One region of the Pseudoduganella sp. OTU4001 genome, then DNA from elsewhere that is predicted to be linked to it. Evidence: predicted binding sites of a transcription regulator. Region 1 holds the regulator's gene; each other region holds the start of a gene.
What was found. Region 1 encodes LexA, which represses DNA repair genes until DNA is damaged. Its sites were predicted from a motif close to ACTGTATNNNNATACAGT; they were not measured.
Positions count from the first base shown of each region.

Region 1 (7,661 bases):
CAGGGTGTGGGCGTGGACTTTGTCGACGCCACCGACGTAGCCAACGTCGCGGCTGCGCTGAAGCCGGAAACGCGTATGGTGTTCGTAGAGACCATCGCCAACCCGCGCACCCAGATCGCGGACCTGAAGCGCATCGGCCAGCTGTGCGCCGAACGCGGCATCCTGTACATCGTGGACAACACCATGACCTCGCCATACCTGTTCCGCCCGAAGGATGTGGGCGCGGGCCTGGTGGTGAATGCGCTGACCAAGTCGATTGGCGGCCATGGCAATGCGCTGGGCGGCGCGCTGACCGATACCGGCGCGTACGACTGGACCAAGTTCCCGAATATTTTCGAGAACTACAAGAAGAATCCGGCCGTGCAGTGGGGCCTGGTGCAGATCCGCGCCAAGGCGCTGCGCGATTTCGGCGCCTCGCTGGGCCCGGAGGCGGCGCACCACATCGCCGTCGGCGCGGAAACGCTGGCGCTGCGCATGGACCGCACTTGCGCCAACGCGCGAGCGCTGGCCGAGATGCTGGAAGCCGACGAGCGCGTAGCCGCAGTGTATTACCCCGGCCTGAAATCGCACCCGCAGCACGGCATTGCGTCCGAGCTGTTCAAGGATTTCGGATCCCTGCTGAGTTTTGAACTGAAAGACGGCATCGACTGCTTCGACTACCTGAACAAGCTGAAGCTGGCGATCCCGACTTCCAACCTGGGCGACACCCGCACCTTGGTGATTCCCGTCTCGCACACCATCTTCTTCGAGATGGGCCCCGAGCGCCGCGCCTCGATGGGCATCGCCGACAGCCTGATCCGCGTCTCCGTCGGCATCGAAGACACCGCCGACCTGATCGCCGACTTCCAAAACGCCCTCAACTAATACAGCTCAGCCCGTGTCCCACCCTGGGGTCACACCCCAAGTGAGACACGGGTTCAACCATGCGATGGAACAGCTCGTGTCCCGGTTGGGGTGTGACCCCATGGTGGGACACGGGCTGGACTGTGGTTAGTAGGGCTGGCCGAAGATGGCGGTGTAGCGGGCTTTCTGCTCGGCCGTGGCGGCTGGGTCGCGCAGCAGGTAGGTTTCCAGCATGCCGAACTGCTCGAGGCGCAGGCCAATGTCTTTGAACAGCGGGCCCAGGTCAGGGGCCTTGCTGGTGGCGACAATGTTGTTCAGCAGGGGATCAAGGTCGACGCCGCTGATCGCCTTGCCGATGCGGACGATGTCGGCCTGGTCGTAAGTCTTGCCCTTGTGGCCAAATTCCTTGTACATCTCCTTCAGCAGGTCATCCAGGCTGACTTTGCCCTTGCTGGCCTTGCGCAGTTCGACATCCATCGCCAGGCCGGCAATCGTGCCGCCGCCGTAGACCAGCAGCCAGTTGCGGTGCTTGTCTTTCACGGCTTCACGCACGGTGACGGTCAGGCCTTGCACATTGCGGGCGACGTTCTGGCCGCGTGCGAGGTTTTCCAGCTGCTGGATCACCATGCTGCGGTCGATCAGCTTGTTGCGCGCCATGGTGACGACGGTGACGTAGTCGTTTACGCCTTCCTTGAACCATTCTTCGCTTTCGTTCTTCGGCACCAGCGAGTGGCCGTCCCAGAAGTGGGCCAGCTCGTGCGCCATCACCTTGCCCCAGATCGGGCGCGAGACGTCGCTGCCGTCGTCTTTCAGGTATTGGCTGAAGGATCCGGAGAAGGCGCCGCCGTCGCCGGTGTCGCCTTGGTTGATCACGATCAGGAAGCGGTCGGCTACCGGGCCGCGGCCGTACAGCTTCTGGTAGCTGTTCATCTGTTTGTCGATCATCGAGATGAAGGAGTCGCGGCGCTTCCAGTACTGCTTGCCCATGACCAGGGTCATGTCCACGCCGCCGGCTTTGAAGCTTTCGGCGCGCGCGGTGCCAAAGAAGTAGGCGTTGTTCACCAGTTCGCGGCGGGACTCGGCGATAAAGACGCCAGGCTTGCCGGCGCTGCGCAACGGGGCGTTGGCTTTCCAGCCCGCCGGAAGGTTGAAGGTGACTTCGGTCTGGCCGGGCATCTTCACGCCCGGCACGATGAACAGCGGATAGCCGACCGACATCACGCCTTCGTCGGTGTGGTAGGACACTTCCTCGTTCCCGCCCGGCCACTGGTATTTGTCATGCTCCAGGCGGATGTCGTAGGACAGGCGCAGGCGGCGGTCGCCATCCACTTCGTATTCGCCTTCGCCCTTGTCGTGCAGCTGGACGGCATTGCCGGCCATGTCGCGCACGGTCAGCTTTTCGATCAGGTCGGCCTGGCCGTTCTTCAGCTGCGGGATCGGCATGCAGTTGAACAGCACGAGCTCGCGGCCTTCCACCCAGACGTCGGCTTCGACGTGGGCGCGTTTGGCATCCTTGTCGATGCTCAAGCGGTAGTGGTTGGTCTGGTTGTCGAAGGCGAACGCAGACTGCGCTGCCAGCATCGCGGCTGCGATGCATAAAGGCTTGAACATCTAATCTCCCCGTAGGTGTTTTTGGTGTTATGTAACTTTATGTTGCAAGCAGCCATGCGGGGAACATGGCTGCGACGAAATGCAGGATTCGCGGAACAGACTGCAGGCTTAGCGTAGCGCTTTTTCCACAACGGCTTTCATGGCGGGCATGGCGCAGCGCAGGGCGGCGTGGCCGCAGTCGGTGTCGAGCACGGTCACGTCTTCCTTGCGCTGCTTGGCGAAGGCGAGGGCCGGCGCCGGGTTGACCACGTGGTCCTGGGCGGCGTTGATCGCATGGATGCGCGCCCTGGCAAGGCCTGCCGCGTCTTCGAGTTGGCCGCCTTGCGCGACGTCGTGGCCCAGCACGGCGCGGATCTGCCACAGGGAGTTGTTGGCGTCGGTGCCGCCATTGTCGGAGGCTGCACTCTCGCGGAAGAATTTTTCGAAATCCTTCGGTGCGGTGCGTGCGGAACGGTGCGCGGGGCTGTCGAAGTTCATGGCGAACAGCAGGTTATACATCGGCAGTGCGGGATTCTTGGCGTAGCGGCCGCCGGCATATGCCGGTTCGTCGACCACGGACTTTTCAACGATGCGCAGGAACAGCATGTCGGAAGCGGTCAGGCGCGGTGTGCCGGCGATCGGGATGGCGACATCCATGAAGCCGGGATAGCTGACAGCCCACTGGAATGCCTGCATGCCGCCCATCGAGTAACCCATGACGGCGCGCACATGCTGGATGCCGAGTTTTTCGGTCAGCAGCTTGTGCTGGCTGGCGACTATGTCGCGCATCGAGAATTGCGGGAAGGCGGGTCCGGGTTGCGTTTTGCTGTTCGATGGGGAGCAGGAGACGCCGTTGCCAAGCGCGTCGACGACAATGATGTACCAGGGCGATGGATCGAACAGGGCGCCGCTGGCCAATAGTCCGGCGGCATCGCGGCTGGTGCCGGTGTGCCAGGTGGTGAACAGGATGGCGTTGGATTTGTCGGCGTTCAGGGTGCCGATGGTGCGGTAGCCGATGGCGCAGTCGTTGATGGTGGTCTTGTTTTCGAGCTGCAGGTCGCCCATGCTGGCGAATTGCTGCTGCGGGGCGGCGGCGTAGGCGGCCGAGGATGCGAAGGCGAGGGTGCAGAGGATGGAACCGATGCGGCGGACGAACATGCTATCTCCTTACTTATTTGTCATGCAAGAAGAGTAACGTTGTTGCCGCGCGCGCTGCACGCGATTGCGACAGGCTGCAAAAATAAGGGAGCAGGGCGTTTAAAACGGGATGACGCCGGGCATGTCGTAGGGATGGCGCCAGCCGGGCAGGGCGCGGATGCGCTCCAGCCATGCCGTCACCTGCGGCGGGTAGCTGACGCCGGCCTGCTCGGGCCAGAACATATAGCCGCAGATCGCGCAATCGGCGATGCTGGGCGAATCGCCAAGCAGGAAGGCACGGCCGTCGGACAGTTCTTCATCCAGGCGGGCGATGTCGGCATCAAAGCGGGTGCGCATCCATTCGAGTACGCCGGGCGGATAGCCTTGCGGGTCGAAGCGCTGGCCGAAGCGCAGGTGGGGCAGGCAGGTGCCGATGCGGTTGGCTTCCCAGAACAGCCATTCGCGGCAGCGCGCCAGGCGCTCCGGCGTTTCGCCGCCGAAGGCTTGCGTGTGCTGCGCCAGGTGCAGCAGGATGGCGTTGGATTGGACGTAGGGCTGGCCGTCGTGCACCAGCAATGGGACTTCGCCGTATTTGGCGAGACTGCGGAAAGGTTCGGGGCGCGCCTCACGGTCGATGCGCAGGTCGACTTCTTCGTATTCGTATGGCAGCGCTGCTACTTCCAGCAGCAGCCGCACCTTGAAGGTGTGGCCGGATTCGGCGCTGCCATACAGTTTGATCATCAGTGCCAGGTCCGCATCAGGCCGACGGCCAGGCCTTCCAGGGCGAAGTCGTCTTCCGGGGTGACGGTGATGACCTTGAAGTCCGGGTTCTCCGGCAGCAGTTCGATGGTGCTGCCGGTCTTGCGGTAGGTCTTGACCGTGACGTCGTTGCCGATGCGGGCTACCACCACTTGGCCGTTGCGGGCGGTGTCGGTTTTCTTCACGGCCAGCAGGTCGCCATCCATGATGCCGATGTCGCGCATCGATTCGCCGCGTACTTTCAGCAGGAAGTCGGGCTTGGCGGAGAACAGCTTGGGGTCGACGCTGTAGGTGGTTTCCAGGTTTTCCTGCGCCAGGATCGGCGAACCGGCGGCGACACGGCCGATCAGGGGCAGGGAGACCAGCATGCCGGCCGGGACGGCTGGCATATCGTCGAATTCGACTTTGGCGCGCGCCGCCCCGCGCGCAGCCGGTGCGCCGGTGCTGGCGATCGCTGCGCCGGTACCGGTGGCGGTGCCGCCGAAGTTGCCGGTCAGGCGGATGCCGCGCGAGGTGCCGGCAGTGATTTCAATGGCGCCTTTGCGCTGCAGCGCTTTCAGGTGTTCTTCCGCCGCGTTGGCCGATTTGAAGCCCAGCTCGGCTGCGATTTCGGCGCGGGTCGGAGGAAAACCGGTGTTTTCGATCGCTTCCTTGATCAGGTTGAGGATCTCTTCTTGGCGTGCTGTGAGCTTGATCATGGCGCTATGGTGAACTGTGAATATAGACAGTCTGTATTTTTGTACAGTGTGGAACGAATTGCAAGCAAATTTGTTGCATCGACAGAAAATATTCGGCTTAATGTCGATTCGATAACCATTGGAGGGCAGGATGGGACGGTTTGCTTTCTTGCTGGCGGCGGGGATTTCTTTGTTTGGCGCTTTGATCCATTTTGCGGCGCCTTTACTGGGGTCGGAGTGGTATGCCTTCCTGCAGGCGCCGCCCAAGGTGGTGGCCTCCGCCGAGGCCGGCGGATTGCTGGCGCCGGCCGGCGCGGTGGTGATTGGTTTGCTGATGCTGGTGTGCGCCATGTACGCGCTGGCAGGTGCCGGCTACCTGCGCTGGCTGCCGTTTGCGCAGATGGTGCAGGGCACGGTGGCCGCGGTGTGCCTGCTGCGCGGCTTGCTGGTGTTGCCGTATTTGTACAAGTTTCCCAACCGCGTCTGGACTTTCGACGTCATTGCCTCCGTCATCTGGCTGGCGGCCGGTCTGGGATTCCTGATCGGTATTTTGCAGTCCGCCCGCGATCGCCAGGCCGCCATGGCGCCGCAGGGGGAGGCATCAGGCGTTTAGGCCGGCTGTCTCTAACGCCTCCTCGAGAGTCCGCGCATCAAGCATTGCGAGGGAGAGGGCGTCCAGTTGAGCAGGACTTGCCCGGTTCAGGCTGTGAAGTGCGGATTCAGGCAGGGAAGCGAAACGGTGACCTAAGACCACCTGCAGTACAAAAAGTTCGTCCAGGTGCCATCTTTTTTATGCATCAGATGCCATAGCCATTGCTTGGAGAGCTCCCGCTGCGTTCGGTCTTTATGCGTCCGGTGCGCTGTCAAATGCCAGGATCACCACATCAGGGTGGCGTGGATGGGCTGCCACGTTGTCGGGAGCTAGTTCGTGGTCTGGAAGCCAATATCCCCGGACCCAGTCGACGGCTTCGGCGACATCGGGAAAGAACAGGCGCAGAAAAGCCTCCGGGGAGCGGCTGGCGACAAGCTTCCAGGCGAGGTCGGGGCGGTCCCTGGCCCAGCATGCCAGCGGCCGGGCCAGGGCGATTTGCGCGGCGTCAGTAAAGCTTGAGCCGGCGGCCAAAGTCTGCTATATTTGCGGGCTTACCTCTTCCCACACCCGTCTTGACGCCGGGGTGGGCTATTTTCACAGTCCTTAAGGGAGTTATTAATGCGTCACTACGAAATCGTATTTATCGTCCACCCGGACCAAAGCGAGCAAGTGCCCGCGATGATCGAACGTTACAAAGCCAGCGTGACCTCGCGCGGCGGTAACGTCCACCGTGTTGAAGATTGGGGCCGCCGTCAAATGGCTTACTCGATCCAGAAACTGGCCAAGGCACACTACATCTGCCTGAACATCGAATGCGACAACGAGACCCTGGTTGAGCTGGAAACCGCATTCAAATTCAATGATGCCGTGCTGCGTCACCTGACCGTCAAGATGAAGAAAGCGGAAACCGCTCCTTCCCCGATGATGAAGTCGGTCCAGCGTGAAGACGCGGCCAAGAGCCATCGCGCCGAAGCTCCAGCAGCTCCTGCAGCGGCCTAATTCCTGAACAGGAGACGGTCTGTACAACCAGCTCCGGGTTACCGCCCTGATCGCCGAACGGGATGAAATTCGTTACACCCCGGCCGGCCTGCCGATTGTGAATGCAAGCTTGCAGCACAGTTCGCAGCAGACAGAGGCAGGTATCGCCCGACTGACCGAATTTGAAGTTCCCGCGGTTGCCGCCGGTGAGCTGTCGAAACGATTCAGTCAGGCGCCCCTGGGAGGCTTGTACGAGTTCACCGGCTTCCTGGCCAAGAAGAACCGCAATAGCAGAACCCTGGTGTTTCACATCATTGATTTTCGTGCTGTTTAAACAGCGCAATTTTTAAATACAGGAGCCAAAAATGGCATTCGGTAAAAAGTTCGACAAAAACAAGCTCAAGCTGAAAGAAAAGCGCAAGCAACAAAACCCTCTGTTCAAGCGCAAGAAGTTCTGCCGCTTCACCGCCGCTGGCGTTGAGCAAGTGGACTACAAAGACGTAGATACCCTGAAAGATTTCATCCAGGAAAACGGCAAGATCATGCCAGCACGCCTGACCGGTACCAAGGCGCACTACCAGCGTCAAGTTGACACCGCGATCAAGCGCGCACGCTACCTGGCCCTGCTGCCATACACCGATCTGCACCACGCTTAATTAGCGGCTCAGATCTAAGTACCTGGAGAAAACTATGCAAATCATCCTGCTGGAAAAAGTTATCAACGTCGGCAACCTGGGCGACGTGGTTAAAGTGAAAGACGGCTACGCCCGTAACTTCCTGATCCCTCAGAAACTGGCACGCCGCGCTACCGCTGCTGCTGTTGCTGAATTCGAAGCCAAGCGCGCCGAACTGGAAAAAGCTGCGGCCGCCAAGCTGGCTGCTGCCCAAGCCCAAGGCGAAAAGCTGAACGGCATGACCGTGACCGTATCCCAGAAAGCCGGCGTTGACGGCCGTCTGTTCGGTTCCGTGACCAACTTCGACATCGCTGAAGCCCTGAGCAAAGCTGGTTTCGCTGTTGAGAAGTCCGCTGTGCGCCTGCCAACCGGTCCTCTGAAGACCGTCGGCGAGTTCCCAGTTGCCGTGTC
Region 1 is NZ_JASATG010000036.1:43,996-51,656, forward strand. Features, by position in the region: gene AAHE99_RS22965 (cystathionine gamma-synthase family protein) at 1-864, shown strand, start outside; gene AAHE99_RS22970 (M61 family metallopeptidase) at 991-2,454, opposite strand; gene AAHE99_RS22975 (alpha/beta fold hydrolase) at 2,563-3,591, opposite strand; gene AAHE99_RS22980 (glutathione S-transferase family protein) at 3,691-4,311, opposite strand; gene lexA (transcriptional repressor LexA) at 4,311-5,027, opposite strand; gene AAHE99_RS22990 (hypothetical protein) at 5,158-5,619, shown strand; gene rpsF (30S ribosomal protein S6) at 6,217-6,597, shown strand; gene priB (primosomal replication protein N) at 6,617-6,910, shown strand; gene rpsR (30S ribosomal protein S18) at 6,942-7,232, shown strand; gene rplI (50S ribosomal protein L9) at 7,267-7,661, shown strand, end outside.

Region 2 (7,661 bases), on a different contig from region 1:
GTAAACAGCTTCATGCCCGTTCCTCGTAGTTGCGCACCGTCTGGTCGATGGCGCCGAAGATGGTCCTGCCTTGCGCATCATGCATCTCGATGCGCACGGTGTCGCCGAACTGCAGGAAGCCGGTCTGCGGCTTGCCGCTTTCGATGGTTTCGTACATGCGTACTTCCGCCAGGCAGCAGTAGCCTACGCCGCCGTTGGCGATGCTGGAGCCATGCAGGCTGCCCTGCTTGTTCGACACAGTGCCGGAACCGATGATGGTGCCGGCGCACAGCTCGCGCGTCTTGGCGGCGTGCGCCACTAGCTGGGCGAAACTGAAGGTCATGTCTTCGCCGGCATTGGGCTTGCCGAAAGGCTGGCGGTTGATCTGCACCAGCAGCGGCAGGCGCAGCTTGTTGTCCTGCCAGTCCTTGCCCAGTTCATCCGGCGTGACGGCGACCGGCGAGAAGGCGCTGGCCGGCTTGGAGTTGAAGAAGCCGAAGCCCTTTGCCAGTTCATTCGGGATCAGGTTGCGCAGCGAAACGTCGTTGACCAGCATGACCAGGCGGATCGCCTTGCCGGCTTCCTCGTCGCTGGCGCCCATCTTCACGTCGCCGGTGATGACGGCGACCTCCGCTTCCAGGTCGATGCCCCAGGCTTCGTCCAGCGCGAAAATGGCGTCGCGCGGGCCGACGAAGCTGTCCGAACCGCCCTGGTACATCAACGGGTCGGTATAGAAGGACTCTGGCACTTCGGCATTGCGCGCCTTGCGCACCAGCTCAACGTGGTTGATGTAGGCGGAACCGTCGGCCCATTGGTAGGCGCGCGGCAGCGGCGAGTGGCACATGCTTTCGTCGAAAGGCTTGGCGCCGGATGCGCTACCCTGGTTCAGCAGGGCGTAGATCTGTTTCAGTTGCGGCGCAGCGGTATCCCAGTTGTCCAGCGCATCCTGCATGGTGGCGGCGATGTTCGGGACCGGCTGGCAGGATTTCAGGTCGCGGCTGACGACGACCAGGCGGCCGTCACGGCTGCCGTCTTTCAGGGAGGCGAGTTTCATTCTGTTCTTTCTTAATTCTGTGGCGCGTGCATCCAGGCGGCGTGCTTGGGCGCTTTTTTCGTTTTAGACCATTCTTCCAGCATTTCCCACTTCACTTCGTCCAGCTTTTGCATCATTTCCGGCGTGCCGGTGTTGGCCGCCAGTTCCAGGCGGTGGCCGTTCGGATCGAAGAAGTAGATCGACTTGAAGATGGTGTGGTTGACCGGGCCCAGCACTTCGATGCCGGCGGCGACCAGGCGCTCCTTGGCGGCCAGCAGCTCATCCATCGATGCCACTTCCAGCGCCAGGTGCTGTACCCAGGCCGGGGTGTTTTCGTCGCGGCCCATTTCCTTCTGGGTTGGCAGCTCGAAGAAGGCCAGGATGTTGCCCTGCCCGGCGTCCAGGAACACGTGCATATACGGGTCCGGCGCCTTGGTCGATGGCACTTCGTCTTCGGCGATGGCCAGCACGAAGTTCATGTTCAGGTGCTTGACGTACCACTCGACGGTTTCCTTGGCATCCTTGCAGCGGTAGGCAACGTGGTGGATTTGCTTGATTTTCATGGCGGGGCTCCTTTGCTATTCCGCCATTAAACCCCTGTTTCAGCTATCATACAAACGATATTTTCACGTTGATTTATTAATTTTTCTGATGAATCCAACCATACGCCAAATGCGCGCCCTGGTGGCCGTGGCGCGCACCGGCAGCTTTACCTCCGCCGCCGACCTGCTGCATGTGACCCAGTCCGCCCTCTCCGGCCAGATCAAGGAACTGGAACAACTGCTGGGCGTGAAAGTTGTGGAGCGCAATACGCGGCGCGTGCAGCTGTCCGAAGTGGGACGCGAGCTGTATCCGCTGTTCGACAAAATGCTGCAGGACCTGGACGGGGCGATGGCGGATATCGCCAGCCGCAAGGCGCTGAAGAAAGGCATCGTGCGGGTGGCGGCGCCACAGATGATGGCGTGCACCCTGCTGCCGCAGGTGATCGGCAGCTTCCGCGCTTCGTATCCTGACGTGCAGGTGCAGCTGGTTGACTGCCCGGTCGACAACGTGGCAGCGCGCGTGGTGAGTGGCGAGGTCGATGTCGGCATTGGGCCCGAGCGCGACGTGACTGCCGAGGTGGATGCGCAGTTGCTGTTCGAAATGCCGTTCGTGGTGGTGTTCCCGCCCGGCCACGCGCTGTCTGCGCGGCGCCGTGTCGCCTGGTCGGAAGTCAACCAGCACTCCTTCATCGCCCTGCAAGGCCAGTTCACCGAGCGCCTGCTGCGCGACATGACCACGCTGGCGCCGTATAACGAGGTGACTTTCATGACCACTGCGCTGGCCATGGTGGCGGCGGGGCTGGGCATCACCGCCTGCCTGCCCTACGCCGAGCCGATGGTGCGCTTGTACGGGCTGGAAATGCGGCCGCTGGTCGAGCCTGAACTCAAGCGCAAATTCTTCATCTACACCAAGACTTCCCGTACGCCCTCGCCGGCGGCGGAACGCTTCATCAGCGTGCTCGCCGAGTATTCCCTATAATTTGCGGCATGTCGCACAATACGATTGAAGCCAACCAGGCTATGGACAAGTTCGACGGCCACCACCAGGTGTGGCTGTTCGGTTACGGCTCGCTAATTTACAAGGCGGACTTCCCCTTCGTCGAGCGCCGTCCCGCGCATATTTTCGGCTGGTCGCGCCGCTTCTGGCAGGGATCGCACGACCATCGCGGCACGCCCGAGGCGCCGGGCCGTGTGGCCACGCTGGTGCCGGCGGAAGGCGCCGTCTGCCACGGCATGGCCTACCTCGTCACGCCGGAAGAATTCGCCCACCTCGACCACCGCGAAAAGAACGGCTACCTGCGCGTGGCGATCGACATCCACTTCGAATCCGGCGGCGTCGAGGAAGGCCTGATCTACATCGCAGCGGCCGGCAACGCCGCCTGGCTCGGCGAAGCGTCCGTCGAAGAAATCGCGCGCCACATCGCCTCCGCCGCCGGGCCTAGCGGCCCCAACGCCGAATACCTGCTCAGCCTCGCCGCCGCGCTGCGCGAGATGGGCCACCATGACGAACACGTCCACGCGATCGAGGCATACATTTCTACACACTTCAATGCATAAAAAGCGTCCGAATCAGCACTAGCGCTGAACCTAACGCACCTACTGCACATGCCAAAACCAACATTGAATTCCTTGCCGCATCATTGTCTCGAAAGTGGTAATGGATAAACCTTGTAAACATAAAACCTCCATGTTTTACGACATTCCGAAGTGAATAATCGCATATAAAAATGCCGATGCAAGCGCAAAGAATAGCGACACACAAAAGCAAGAGAAATGACGCACCCAACTGACACCCATTTGCTTCTCGGCCGAAGTTGGATAGAGTGCGCCACCGGCTGCGACGATACTGCTCATCACCAAGCAAACATTCGCAAGACCGTTTGAAACTTGCAAGAGCGCTGCGGGAGGCGCGACAAACTGGCTAGCTGCGGTACCGTATTCATGCAGCGCAGAAGCACAAAATGTAATCGCAACCCAACATAACTGGCCATCCTTTACCGGAGTAATCCATTTCAACGACGTTCGCGCCGGCGCTGGCAACGGTAACGGTCTAAGCAGACAAAGAATAAAAACCGGCGCCAGCAGAGGGACGACAATGTTTACGAGAAACCAGCCCATGATGGCCTCCTGGGTCAGAACAGATCCATTTGCCCCGCTGTGGCGGCGGCGCGGGCGCGGGCGCCGGAGGGTGGGATGTGTTCGGGGCGCTTGAACTGGGTACAGTCGAGGGAGCGGAACTTGCTGTGGCGGCCGAGGAAGCCGTAGCGGGTGATGCCTTTGTCGATGCGCTGCTGGATCAGGTCGGCCCACACGCCTTCGCCGCGCATGCGCGAACCGAACTCGGCTTCGTATTCCTTGCCGCCGCGCATATCGCGTACGCGGTTCATCACGCGCGCGGCGCGGTCGGGGAAGTGCGCTTCGAGCCATTCCTTGAATAGCGGGCTGACTTCCCATGGCAGGCGCAGCACCACAAAAGTCGCCATGATGGCGCCGGCGTCGCGCGCGGCGGCCATGACCTTTTCGATATCGGGTTCGGTGACGAAGGGGATGATGGGGGCGATGCTGACGCCGACCGGTATGCCGGCCTTGGCCAGCGTTTCAATCGTGCGCAGGCGGCGTGCCGGTGCGGCAGCACGCGGCTCGAGCGTGCGCGAGATCTTGCTGTCCAGTGTGGTGATGGTGATCGAAGCGGCGGCCAGGTTGCGTTCGGCCATCGGCGCGAGAATGTCGATGTCGCGCTCGATCAGGGACGATTTGGTGATCAGCCCGACCGGGTGATTGCACTCGGACAGCACCTGCAGCACGCGGCGCGTCAGCTGGTAGTCGCGTTCGCAGGGCTGGTAGGCGTCTGTATTCACGCCCAGGGCCAGCGACTCGGGCACGTAGCCGGATTTGGACAGCTCGGCGCGCAGCAACTCAGGTGCATTGACCTTGGCAAACAGCTTGGTCTCGAAATCCAGCCCCGGCGACAGGCCGAGGTAGCTGTGCGATGGCCGGGCAAAGCAGTAGATGCAGCCATGCTCGCAGCCGCGATAGGGATTCAGCGAGACGTTAAACGGAATATCAGGCGACTTGTTGCGGGTGAGGATGGTCTTGGCGGTTTCCTCGGTGACGATAGTACGTGGTGGCAGCTTTTCGGCATCGGCATCGTCCGGATCGGGCGCCCAGCCGTCATCGAACGCTTCGCGCGCCTGTATCTCATACCTGCCTTGCATGTTTGATACCGCTCCGCGCCCTTTTTGAGCCTTGCGCGATTGCGGCGGCAGCATCACCTGCCCCTCTGAGTCATGGTCCTGCATGAGGCGCCCCAATACCATAATACTGTGTATTTATACAGTATTCTAAACCCGCTGTGCCTCGCCTGCAAGCCAAGCTGGTATCATGCGCACTTCTCCGGGATACCCCCGACACTCAAAGAGCAATAAATGAGCAAATCTACCAATCTGCCTTCCTTCGGAAGCAGGATTTCCCTCGCCATTGGCGCCTTCTTCAAGACCCTGGGCGATGCAGAATTCGCCGCGCGCGTGCGCGACGACGGCATCGGCCCGGTGGCCGCACCGGCGCCGGCGCCAGTTGCGGCACCCGCCCCGGCCCCCGCGCCACTGCGCGAAGCCACCCCGGACGCAGCGCTGCAGCTGCTGTCGCTGTTCCAGCGCGAAGCGCGCCTGATCGACTTCACGCAGGAAAACCTGTCCGGCTATTCGGACGCCGATATCGGCGCCGCGGCCCGCGTGGTGCATGAAGGCTGCGCCAAAGTGCTGCGCGAGCACTTCAGCATCGACGCCATCCGCAGCGAAGCCGAAGGCAGCCGTGTCACCCTGCCGGAAGGCTTCGACGCCGCCGCCGTGCGCCTGACCGGCAACGTGGTCGGCAAGGCGCCGTTCACCGGCACCCTGAGCCACCGCGGCTGGCGCGCCTCCAGCGTAAGCCTGCCGAAACTGGCCGAAGCGCATGACGCCAAGGTGCTGGCACCGGCCGAGGTGGAACTGTGAGCGACCCGCGTTACGCCATCGGCATCGACCTTGGCACTACCCACAGCGCGCTGTCCTACGTTGAACTGGCCGGCAGCGATGGCGAGAAGACCAAACACGGCGTGCTGGGCATCCCGCAGCTGACCGCACCGGGCACGGTGGAAGAACTGCCGCTGCTGCCAAGCTTCCTCTACCTGCCACATCCGGATGAACTGGCGGCGGGAGAACTGTCCCTGCCCTGGGCAACGGCTGAAGGCCAGCCTGCCGTCGCAGGTGAAATGGCGCGCAACCGTGGCGCCACCACGCCGATCCGCCTGGTGTCGAGCGCCAAGAGCTGGCTGTGCCACCCTGGCGTGGACCGCCGCGCCGGCATCCTGCCGCATGACGCGCCGGAAGAAGTGACCCGCGTGTCGCCGCTGGAAGCCTCGACCCGCTACCTGAAACACCTGCGCGCCGCCTGGGACAACGCCCATCCGGAGGCGCCCTTCAACCAGCAGGCGGTGACGGTCACCATCCCGGCCTCGTTCGATCCGGCCGCGCGCGAACTGACCGCCGAGGCGGCACGCGCGGCGGGCTACGACAACGTCACCCTGCTGGAAGAGCCGCAGTCGGCGCTTTACAGCTGGATCCAGAACAGCGACGGCCGCTGGCGCAAGGAAGTGAAGCCGGGCGACATCATCCTGGTGGTGGACGTGGGCGGCGGCACCAGCGACTTCTCGCTGATCGCCATCCTGGAGCGCGACGGCGTGCTGGAACCGCACCGCGTGGCGGTGGGCGACCATATCCTGCTGGGCGGCGACAACATGGACCTGGCGCTGGCCCACCTGGTGGCGCGCAAGCTGGCCGCCAACGGCACCCAGCTCGACGCGTGGCAGATGCGCGCGCTGACCTACGGCTGCCGTGCGGCCAAGGAAAACCTGCTGGCCAATGCGCAGGCTGAGAGCTGGCCGATCGTGGTACCGAGCCGTGGCTCGAAACTGATCGGCGGTTCGATCCGCACCGAACTGACCCGCGCTGAAGTCTCGACCTTCATCACCGACGGCTTCTTCCCGAAAGTGGAAGCAGGCGCCCGTCCTGCCGTGCGTACCCGTGCCGGCCTGACCCAGCTTGGCCTGCCATACGCGCAGGATGCGGCAATCACCAAGCACCTGGCAGCCTTCCTGGCGCGCCAGGTGGGTGCGACGGCGGAACTGGAAGGCTTTGCCGGCCGTGTGAATGCGGAGCACAGCTTCCTGCATCCGAGCGCGGTGCTGTTCAACGGCGGTGTGTTCAAGTCGGAGCTGCTGGCCAACCGTGTGATGGAAACCATCAACGACTGGCTGTATATGGAAGGCGCGGAACCGGCGCGTATGCTGGGCGGCGCGGACCTGGACCTGGCTGTCGCCCGTGGCGCGGCCTATTACAGCTATGTGCGGCGCGGCGCAGGCGTGCGGATTCGCGGCGGTACGGCGCGTTCCTACTACGTTGCGGTCGAATCGTCGATGCCGGCCATCCCGGGCATGGAACCGCCGATCCAGGCGCTGTGCGTGGCGCCGTTCGGCATGGAGGAAGGCAGCGAGCTGGAATTGCCAGGCCAGGAATTCGGCCTGGTGGTGGGTGAGCCGGTGCACTTCCGCTTCTTTGGTTCTTCCGTGCGCCGTCAGGACCAGATCGGCGCCGTGCTTGATTTCTGGGGCCCGGACGAGCTGGTGGAGCTGAACGAGATCCAGGCGACGCTGTCGCCGGAAGGCCGCTCCGTCGGCGAAGTGGTGCAGGTGCGCCTGCATGCTTACGCCAGCGAGTCGGGCACGCTGGAACTGCTGGCGGTGGCGCAGGATGGCCAGCGCTGGAAGGTCGAATTCGACGTGCGCGGCGCCGGCGAAGGCCAATGACGCAGTACCTGGTCAGCATCGACCTGGGCACCACCAATTCGGTGCTGGCTTATGCGGCGCCGGGTGGGGCGGTGGAGTTGTTCGAGGTCGAGCAGCTTACCGCGCCTGGAGAGGTTGGCGGCGCCAAGCTGCTGCCCTCCTCCCGCTATCATCCCGCCGAAGGCGAAATCGCGGCGGGCGACCTGGCTTTGCCGTGGCCCGAGCCTGTTGTGGACGACGCGCCTGCAGGTGCTGTTGTCGGGCGCCTGGCGCGCCAGCTTGGCGG
Region 2 is NZ_JASATG010000014.1:23,696-31,356, forward strand. Features, by position in the region: gene maiA (maleylacetoacetate isomerase) at 1-14, opposite strand, end outside; gene AAHE99_RS14390 (fumarylacetoacetate hydrolase family protein) at 11-1,033, opposite strand; gene AAHE99_RS14395 (VOC family protein) at 1,045-1,575, opposite strand; gene AAHE99_RS14400 (LysR family transcriptional regulator) at 1,664-2,533, shown strand; gene AAHE99_RS14405 (gamma-glutamylcyclotransferase) at 2,542-3,111, shown strand; gene AAHE99_RS14410 (hypothetical protein) at 3,247-3,672, opposite strand; gene AAHE99_RS14415 (PA0069 family radical SAM protein) at 3,687-4,853, opposite strand; gene AAHE99_RS14420 (DUF2760 domain-containing protein) at 4,980-5,546, shown strand; gene AAHE99_RS14425 (Hsp70 family protein) at 5,543-7,396, shown strand; gene AAHE99_RS14430 (Hsp70 family protein) at 7,393-7,661, shown strand, end outside.
Region 2: a site for LexA is predicted at 4,875-4,892, ahead of AAHE99_RS14415 (PA0069 family radical SAM protein). Genes of this name have one in related genera too.

Region 3 (7,661 bases), on a different contig from region 1:
ATTCGGCCAGCATCTTCTTGCCCAGGTCTTCGTTGGTGCCCTTCATGCGCACGACCAGCGGCACGGACAGGGACACGGCCTTGGCGCCGGCGATCACGCCTTCGGCGATCACGTCGCAGCGCATGATGCCGCCGAAGATGTTCACCAGGATGGCTTTCAGCTCTGGGTTCTTCAGCATCAGCTTGAACGCTTCGGTGACTTTCTCGGTGGTGGCGCCGCCGCCCACGTCCAGGAAGTTGGCAGGCTCGCCGCCGAACAGTTTAATGGTGTCCATGGTCGCCATGGCCAGGCCGGCGCCGTTCACCAGGCAGCCGATGTTGCCGTCCAGGGAGATGTAGGCCAGGTCGAACTTGGAAGCTTCGACTTCCGCTGGATCTTCTTCATCCAGGTCGCGGTAAGCCACGATTTCCGGGTGACGGAACAGTGCGTTGGCGTCGAAGTTGAACTTGGCGTCCAGTGCGATGACCTTGCCGGAACCGGTCAGGATCAGTGGGTTGATTTCGGCCAGGGAAGCGTCGGTTTCCCAGTAGGCTTTGTACAGGCCTTGCAGGTTGGCGACCGCGTCGGCAACGGATGCGTCCGGTACGCCGATCTTGCGCGCCACGTCAGCGGCGTCCGCGTCGGTCAGGCCGACGGCTGGATCGATGATCACGTTGTGGATCAGCTCTGGGTGCTTTTCAGCGACTTCTTCGATGTCCATGCCGCCTTCGGAGGAAGCCATCAGGACGACGCGCTGGGAAACGCGGTCGGTCACCAGGGAAACGTACAGTTCCTTCTTGATGTCGGCGCCTTCTTCGATCATCAGGCGGCGTACTTTCTGGCCTTCAGGACCGGTCTGGTGGGTCACCAGCTGCATGCCCATGATCTGGTCGGCGTACTCTTTCACCTGTTCCATGGATTTGGCAACTTTCACGCCGCCGCCTTTACCACGGCCACCTGCGTGGATCTGTGCCTTAACAACCCATACTGGGCCGCCCAGGGTTTCCGCAGCTTTGACTGCTTCTTCCACGGACATGCACGGAATACCGCGCGGTACGGTCACTCCGAATTTTCGGAGGATTTCTTTGCCTTGATACTCATGGATTTTCATGCTGGCTTTCCCTTCTTTCGAATCGTTTGAATAGTAGTATTTTTCTACAGCACCTAGGCTGCTTCCGTCTTATTGACGTACCAGCGCGGGTAAAACTCGGCAACTGCCCCGCCATCGGTCTTCAGGGCGTGGCACTTGTCAAGTTGGAACGGTTTCTCAGTCGCAGTGTTGGAGCGCTCGTTCACCGGCCACACATCGTTGGCAAAGGCTTGCATGGCTGCCGTCGGCAGCACCTGGGCCAATTCCGTCAGGTGGGTACAGCCAAGCACACCGGCCAGCCGCTCCTTGACCGCATGGCGGAAACCCTTCATCAGGTTCAGGCCGATCAGGGCTTTATAGGCTGGGCCAATGGTGTCGCAATGGCCTGGATAGGGAACAGCGTCCGAACTTGCTTCGGCATCTACAATGGTCAGCTGCTTGTCGACGGTCACGCGCAGCCACAGGTCGTGCAGGGCTTCATTGCCCTTGCGCGGGCCGGATGCCAGCATGGTGTCGAAGGATTTGATGTCCGTGATATGGGCGTCAAGATCCCACAGGCCATCCTCGCGCGCGAACGCCTGGATGTCTATGGCGCGCGTGTGCCGCAGCGCTCGTCGGGAGACAGGATTTGACAGGGACATAAGACCGATGCCACAAAAGTGGCCAAAATTATAAGCAGCTAATCAGTACGCCGCAGCTTCTACGGACAACCACCGCACCCGCGGTGCTGCATAAAACTCTCGAAGTGTAGCATACCTGTCAGGCCAATTCAGTATTCCTCATCGGGCATGGTGCCCTTCATGGCGGTGCGGATGGCTTTCTGGGAAAAGCCGCGCGACATCAGGAAGCGCAGCTGTTTCTGGCGGCCTTCGGGATCTGCGGCGACTTCGCCGAACTTGCGGCGCCAGACTTCGCAGCAGCGTTCGACTTCGTCTTCTTTCAGGGATTCTTTGACTTCGGCCAGCATCTCGCCGCCGATGCCGTGGTGCTGCAGTTCGGCGACGATGCGGCTATTGCCGTAGCGCGCGGCGCGGCGGTGGACCAGGTTCTCGGAGAAGCGCTCTTCCGATAGCCATTTGTTTTGTTCGAGGAAGTTGAGGAGGGCTTCGACGTCGTCGCCCTCCTCCGCGTGGCGTTGAAGCTTGCGGGCGAGTTCGAGGCGGGAGTGCTCGCGCTGGCTTAACAGGCGGAGGGCGCGGGCTTTTAATGTGGGTTTGGGGAGGGGCATCTTTTAAACCGGTAAACCTGGGTCTGACCCAAGGGTCAGACCCGGCGTGTGCCTGAGCCGGTGGCCGTCGAATAGACTGGGTCAGACCCTTGGGTCTGACCCTGGTTTACCGGTTTCAGTCAACCGCGCGCAGCTTCGGCGCTTCTTCGCCATCGGTCACGGCTGGCAGCTCGCGCACGCCCAACGCCGCACGCACCTTGTTCTCGATTTCGCGCGCCAGGGCTGGGCGCTCTTTGAGGAAGGTACGGGCATTGTCCTTGCCCTGGCCGATACGGTCGCCGCCGTAGCTATACCAGGAACCCGACTTCTCAACGATCTTGGCTTCCACGCCCAGATCGATGATTTCGCCTTCACGCGAAGTGCCTTCGCCATACAGGATGTCGAAGTGGGCTTCCTTGAACGGAGGCGCGATCTTGTTCTTCACGACCTTGACTTTGGTCTCGTTACCAATCACCTCGTCGCCCGACTTGATCGAACCGGTACGGCGGATGTCCAGGCGCACGGAGGCGTAGAACTTCAGCGCATTGCCGCCGGTGGTGGTTTCCGGCGAGCCGAACATCACACCGATCTTCATGCGGATCTGGTTAATGAAGATCACCAGGGTATTGGTGCGGTTGATGGTGCCGGTCAGCTTGCGCAGCGCCTGGGACATCAGGCGCGCCTGCAGGCCTGGCAGCGAGTCGCCCATATCGCCTTCGATTTCAGCCTTCGGGGTCAGCGCGGCAACCGAGTCGACCACGATCAGGTCCACGGAACCGGAGCGCACCAGCGCGTCGCAGATTTCCAGGGCCTGTTCGCCGGTGTCCGGCTGGGAGATCAGCAGCTCGTGCAGGTTGACGCCCAGCTTCTGTGCGTAGACCACGTCCAGCGCGTGTTCGGCGTCGATGAAGGCGCAGGTGCCGCCCATTTTCTGCATTTCAGCGATGGCTTGCAGGGTCAGGGTGGTCTTGCCGGACGATTCAGGACCGTAGATTTCCACCACACGGCCGCGTGGCAGGCCGCCTACGCCCAGCGCGATATCCAGGCCCAGGGAACCGGTGGAGACAGTCTGCACTTCCTCGATCGGGGCCGATGCGTCCATGCGCATCACGGAGCCTTTACCAAACTGCTTTTCAATCTGGGCCAGCGCCGCGGCCAGGGCCTTGGCTTTTTCCGATGCAGGTACTACAGTTTTTTTGTCGTCCATGATGTTCTTTCGCGGGTCTGAATGTGGGTCACTACGTTGGTACAGGTGGTACTGTATAAAACTACAGTGCTTTTGACAAGCCCTTTTTTGAAATCTTTGCGAAATATCAAACAAGGGGTACATTAGGCCTATGCGTATCTTATTAGCTGAAGATGACAGCGTCCTCGCGGACGGCCTGACGCGCTCGCTGCGCCAGTCGGGTTATGCGATCGATTGCGTAAAAAACGGGCAGGAAGCCGACACGGCCCTGTCCACCCAGGAATTCGACCTGCTGATCCTGGACCTGGGCCTGCCCAAGCTGTCCGGCCTGGAAGTGCTGCGCCGCCTGCGTTCGCGCGGCTCGCTGCTGCCGGTGCTGATCCTGACGGCGGCCGATTCGGTCGAGCAGCGCGTCAACGGCCTCGACCTGGGGGCCGACGATTATATGGCCAAACCGTTCGCGCTGTCGGAACTGGAGGCGCGGGTGCGGGCGCTGACCCGGCGCGGCCAGGGCGGCGGCTCGACCGTCGTCAAGCATGGCCCGCTGACCTACGACCAGGTCGGCCGCAGCGCCTATATCAATGAACAGATGCTGGACTTGTCGGCGCGCGAACTGGGCCTGCTGGAGATCCTGCTGGCGCGCACCGGGCGCCTGGTCTCGAAAGAGCAGCTGGTGGACCACCTGTGCGAGTGGGGCGAGGAAGTCAGCAACAACGCCATCGAAGTCTATGTGCACCGCCTGCGCAAGAAGATTGAGGTGGGCGGCATCCGTATCGCCACCGTGCGTGGCCTGGGCTATTGCCTGGAAAAGTTCAATCCCCCGGCTGCCAAGTGAGCAGCGAACCGCAGGCAGCGGACTGGGAGCACGCCCCGGCCGCCGAGGAGCAGGAAATCCAGCACTCGCTGTTCGGCGAGATCCTGGACTGGATGCTGGCGCCCCTGCTGCTGCTGTGGCCAATGAGTATCGCCATCACCTACCTGGTGGCCAAATCCATCGCCAACCAGCCGTTCGACCATGCGCTGGAAGACACCCTGACCGTGCTGACGCAGCAGGTGCGCGAGGTGGGCGGCGTGATCCCGCGCCTGCCGGCCGCGGCGCGCGACATCCTGCGCGCCGACGATGTGGACAATATCTATTACCAGATCAGCAGCCCGGCCGGCAGCCACGTGGACGGCGACCGCGACCTGCCGGCGCCGCCAATGGAGCCGGACGGCGAGAGCTACCGTGCCGGCAGCGTGACCTTCCGCAACGCCACCCTGCATGGCACGCCGATCCGCCTGGCCTATACCTGGGTCAACCTGCAGGAGGACAAGGCGCAGCCGCCGCGCCTGGCCCTGGTGCAGGTGGGCGAAACGCTGGACAAGCGCGCCAAGCTGGCCAACGACATCATCAAGGGCGTGATCCTGCCGCAGTTCATCATCCTGCCGATCGTGCTGGCCCTGGTGTGGTTTGCGCTGTCGCGCGGGCTGCTGCCGCTGCGCGAGCTGCAGGAACGCATCCGGGCCCGCCCTTCGGACGACCTGAGCCCGATCCCGCCGCGCCAGGTGCCGGAAGAAATCACGCCGCTGGTCAAGTCGCTCAATGAAATGCTGGAGCGCCTCAAGCTCTCGATTGATTCGCAGAAGCGCTTCATCGCCGATGCGGCGCACCAGATGAAAACCCCGCTGGCCGGCATGCGCACCCAGTCCGAACTGGCGCTGCGCCAGACCGACCAGGCCGAAGTACACCGCTCGCTGGAGCAGCTGGCCAAATCGTCGGAGGCGGCCACGCGCCTGGTCAACCAGCTGCTGGCGCTGGCGCGCGCGGAAAACCAGCCGCAGGCCGGCACCGCGATGCAGCCGCTGGAGCTGGACCTGCTGGCGCGCGACACGGTGCACGACTGGGTGCAGGCCTCGTTCAGCGCCGGCATCGACCTTGGCTACGAGCCGGCGCGCGAGGAAGTGCCGATCTCCGGCAACCCTGTGATGCTGCGCGAAATGCTGTCCAACCTGATCGACAATGCCTTGCGCTACACGCCGCGCGGCGGCGCCGTGACGGTGCGCGTGCGGCGCACCGGCCAGCATGCCTTGCTGGAGGTGGAGGACAACGGCCCCGGCATCCCGCCCGCCGAGCGCGCCCAGGTGTTCGAGCGCTTCTACCGCATCCTGGGCAGCAATACCGAAGGCTCGGGCCTGGGCCTGCCCATCGTGCGCGAGGTGGCGCAGCAGCACGGCGCGGAGGTGGACCTGTTTGCCAACCCGCGCGCCACCGACCCGAAATATCCGGGCTGCCTGTTCCGCGTCAGCTTCCCGCTACGCGAGCCGGACGCTCCGCCCGAAGAAGACGAGGTACCGCATTTTGGATAAGCTTGAACGCCACTGGCGCCGCGTGCGCCGCATGACCGGCTGGCTGCTGGCCATCTGGCTGCTGGCGACTTTTTGCATCATCTTTTTTGCGCGCGAGTTGAGCGGGCTGTCGATCTTCGGCTGGCCGCTGTCGTTCTACCTGGCGGCGCAGGGTGCGTCGCTGATCTACCTGGCCATCATCGGTTTTTACGCCTGGCGCATGCGGGTGCTGGAACGGCGCTTTCGTCGCGAGGACCAGGCATGAAGACGCGCTTCTTCCGCAAGCTGTCGCGCTATTACCTGATCTTCACCGGCTGCTTCAGCATGTTCCTGCTCGCACTGGCGATGCTGGAAAAGGAAGGCATGCCGCGCCTGTGGATCGGCTACCTGTTCATGTTCGCCACCATCATCCTGTATGCGGCGATCGGCGTGATCAGCCGCACCTCGAACGTGGCGGAGTATTACGTGGCGGGGCGGCGCGTGCCCTCGCTGTTCAACGGCATGGCCACGGCGGCGGACTGGATTTCGGCGGCCAGCTTCATTTCGCTGGCGGGCGGCCTGTACCTGCACGGCTTCGACGGCCTGGCCTATATCATGGGCTGGACCGGCGGCTACTGCCTGGTGGCGCTGCTGATCGGGCCTTACCTGCGCAAGTTCGGGCAGTACACCATTCCCGACTTCCTGGCGGCGCGCTACGGCGGCGGGGTTGACGGCCGCGCGGTGCGGCTGATGGCGGTCAGCGCCACCATCATCGTCTCCTTCACCTATGTGGTGGCGCAGATCTACGCGGTGGGGCTGATTGCCTCGCGCTTTACCGGCGTGGATTTCTCGGTCGGCATCTTCCTCGGGCTGGCGTCGATCCTGGTGTGCTCCTTCCTGGGCGGCATGCGCGCCATCACCTGGACCCAGGTGGCGCAGTACATCATCATCCTGGTGGCCTTCCTGATGCCGGCCATGTGGCTGGCGGTCAAGCATGGCGGCAATCCGGTGCCGCAGGTGGCCTACGGCAAACTGCTGCCCCAGCTCAGCGCGCGCGAGGCGCAGCTGGCGAATGACGAGCAAGAGGCCGAGGTGCGCGAGGTATTCCTGCAGCGTGCCGAAGATTTCAGCGTACGCCTGCACGGGCTGCCCGCTTCCTGGGATTCGGGCCGGCTGGAGGCGCAGCACAACCTGGACATGGTCAAGCAGCGCAACGGCTCGCTGCTGGAGATCCGCGCTGCCGAGCGGGCGCTGGCCAATTATCCGAAGACGGTGGAAGACGCCGCCGCCGTCTGGACCGCGCAGCGCAACCAGAACCTGGCGCGGGCGCGGGCGCCGGTCAAGCACGCCGAGCCCTTCCCTGGCACCGACCGCCAGCAGTCCAACCAGAAGCGCAACAACTTCCTGGCGCTGGTGTTCTGCCTGATGGTGGGCACGGCGGCCCTGCCCCACATCCTGATGCGCTCCTACACCACGCCTTCGGTGCGGGAGACGCGCGTGTCGGTGTTCTGGACCCTGTTCTTCATCCTGCTGGTGTACCTGACCATCCCGGCGCTGGCGGTGCTGGTGAAATACGATATCTACAGCTCCCTGGTGGGCAGCGACTTTGCCCACCTGCCGACCTGGGTCTCCTACTGGGCCAATGTGGACAAGGCCAGCCCGCTGCTGTCGATCAGCGACATCAACGGCGACGGCATCGTGCAGCTGGCGGAAATCCTGATCGATGGCGACGTGCTGGTGCTGGCCACGCCGGAGATTGCCGGCCTGCCCTACGTGATCTCCGGCCTGGTGGCGGCTGGCGGCCTGGCGGCGGCGCTGTCGACAGCGGACGGGCTGCTGCTGGCGATTTCGAACGCCCTGTCGCATGACGTGTACTACAAGATCGTCGACCCCAC
Region 3 is NZ_JASATG010000013.1:63,787-71,447, forward strand. Features, by position in the region: gene sucC (ADP-forming succinate--CoA ligase subunit beta) at 1-1,090, opposite strand, end outside; gene AAHE99_RS13925 (DUF2889 domain-containing protein) at 1,144-1,710, opposite strand; gene recX (recombination regulator RecX) at 1,839-2,297, opposite strand; gene recA (recombinase RecA) at 2,413-3,483, opposite strand; gene AAHE99_RS13940 (response regulator transcription factor) at 3,614-4,297, shown strand; partial or broken gene AAHE99_RS26805 (sensor histidine kinase N-terminal domain-containing protein) at 4,420-5,214, shown strand; partial or broken gene AAHE99_RS26810 (sensor histidine kinase) at 5,479-5,808, shown strand; gene AAHE99_RS13950 (DUF4212 domain-containing protein) at 5,840-6,052, shown strand; gene AAHE99_RS13955 (sodium:solute symporter family protein) at 6,049-7,661, shown strand, end outside.
Region 3: a site for LexA is predicted at 3,534-3,551, ahead of recA (recombinase RecA). Genes of this name have one in related genera too.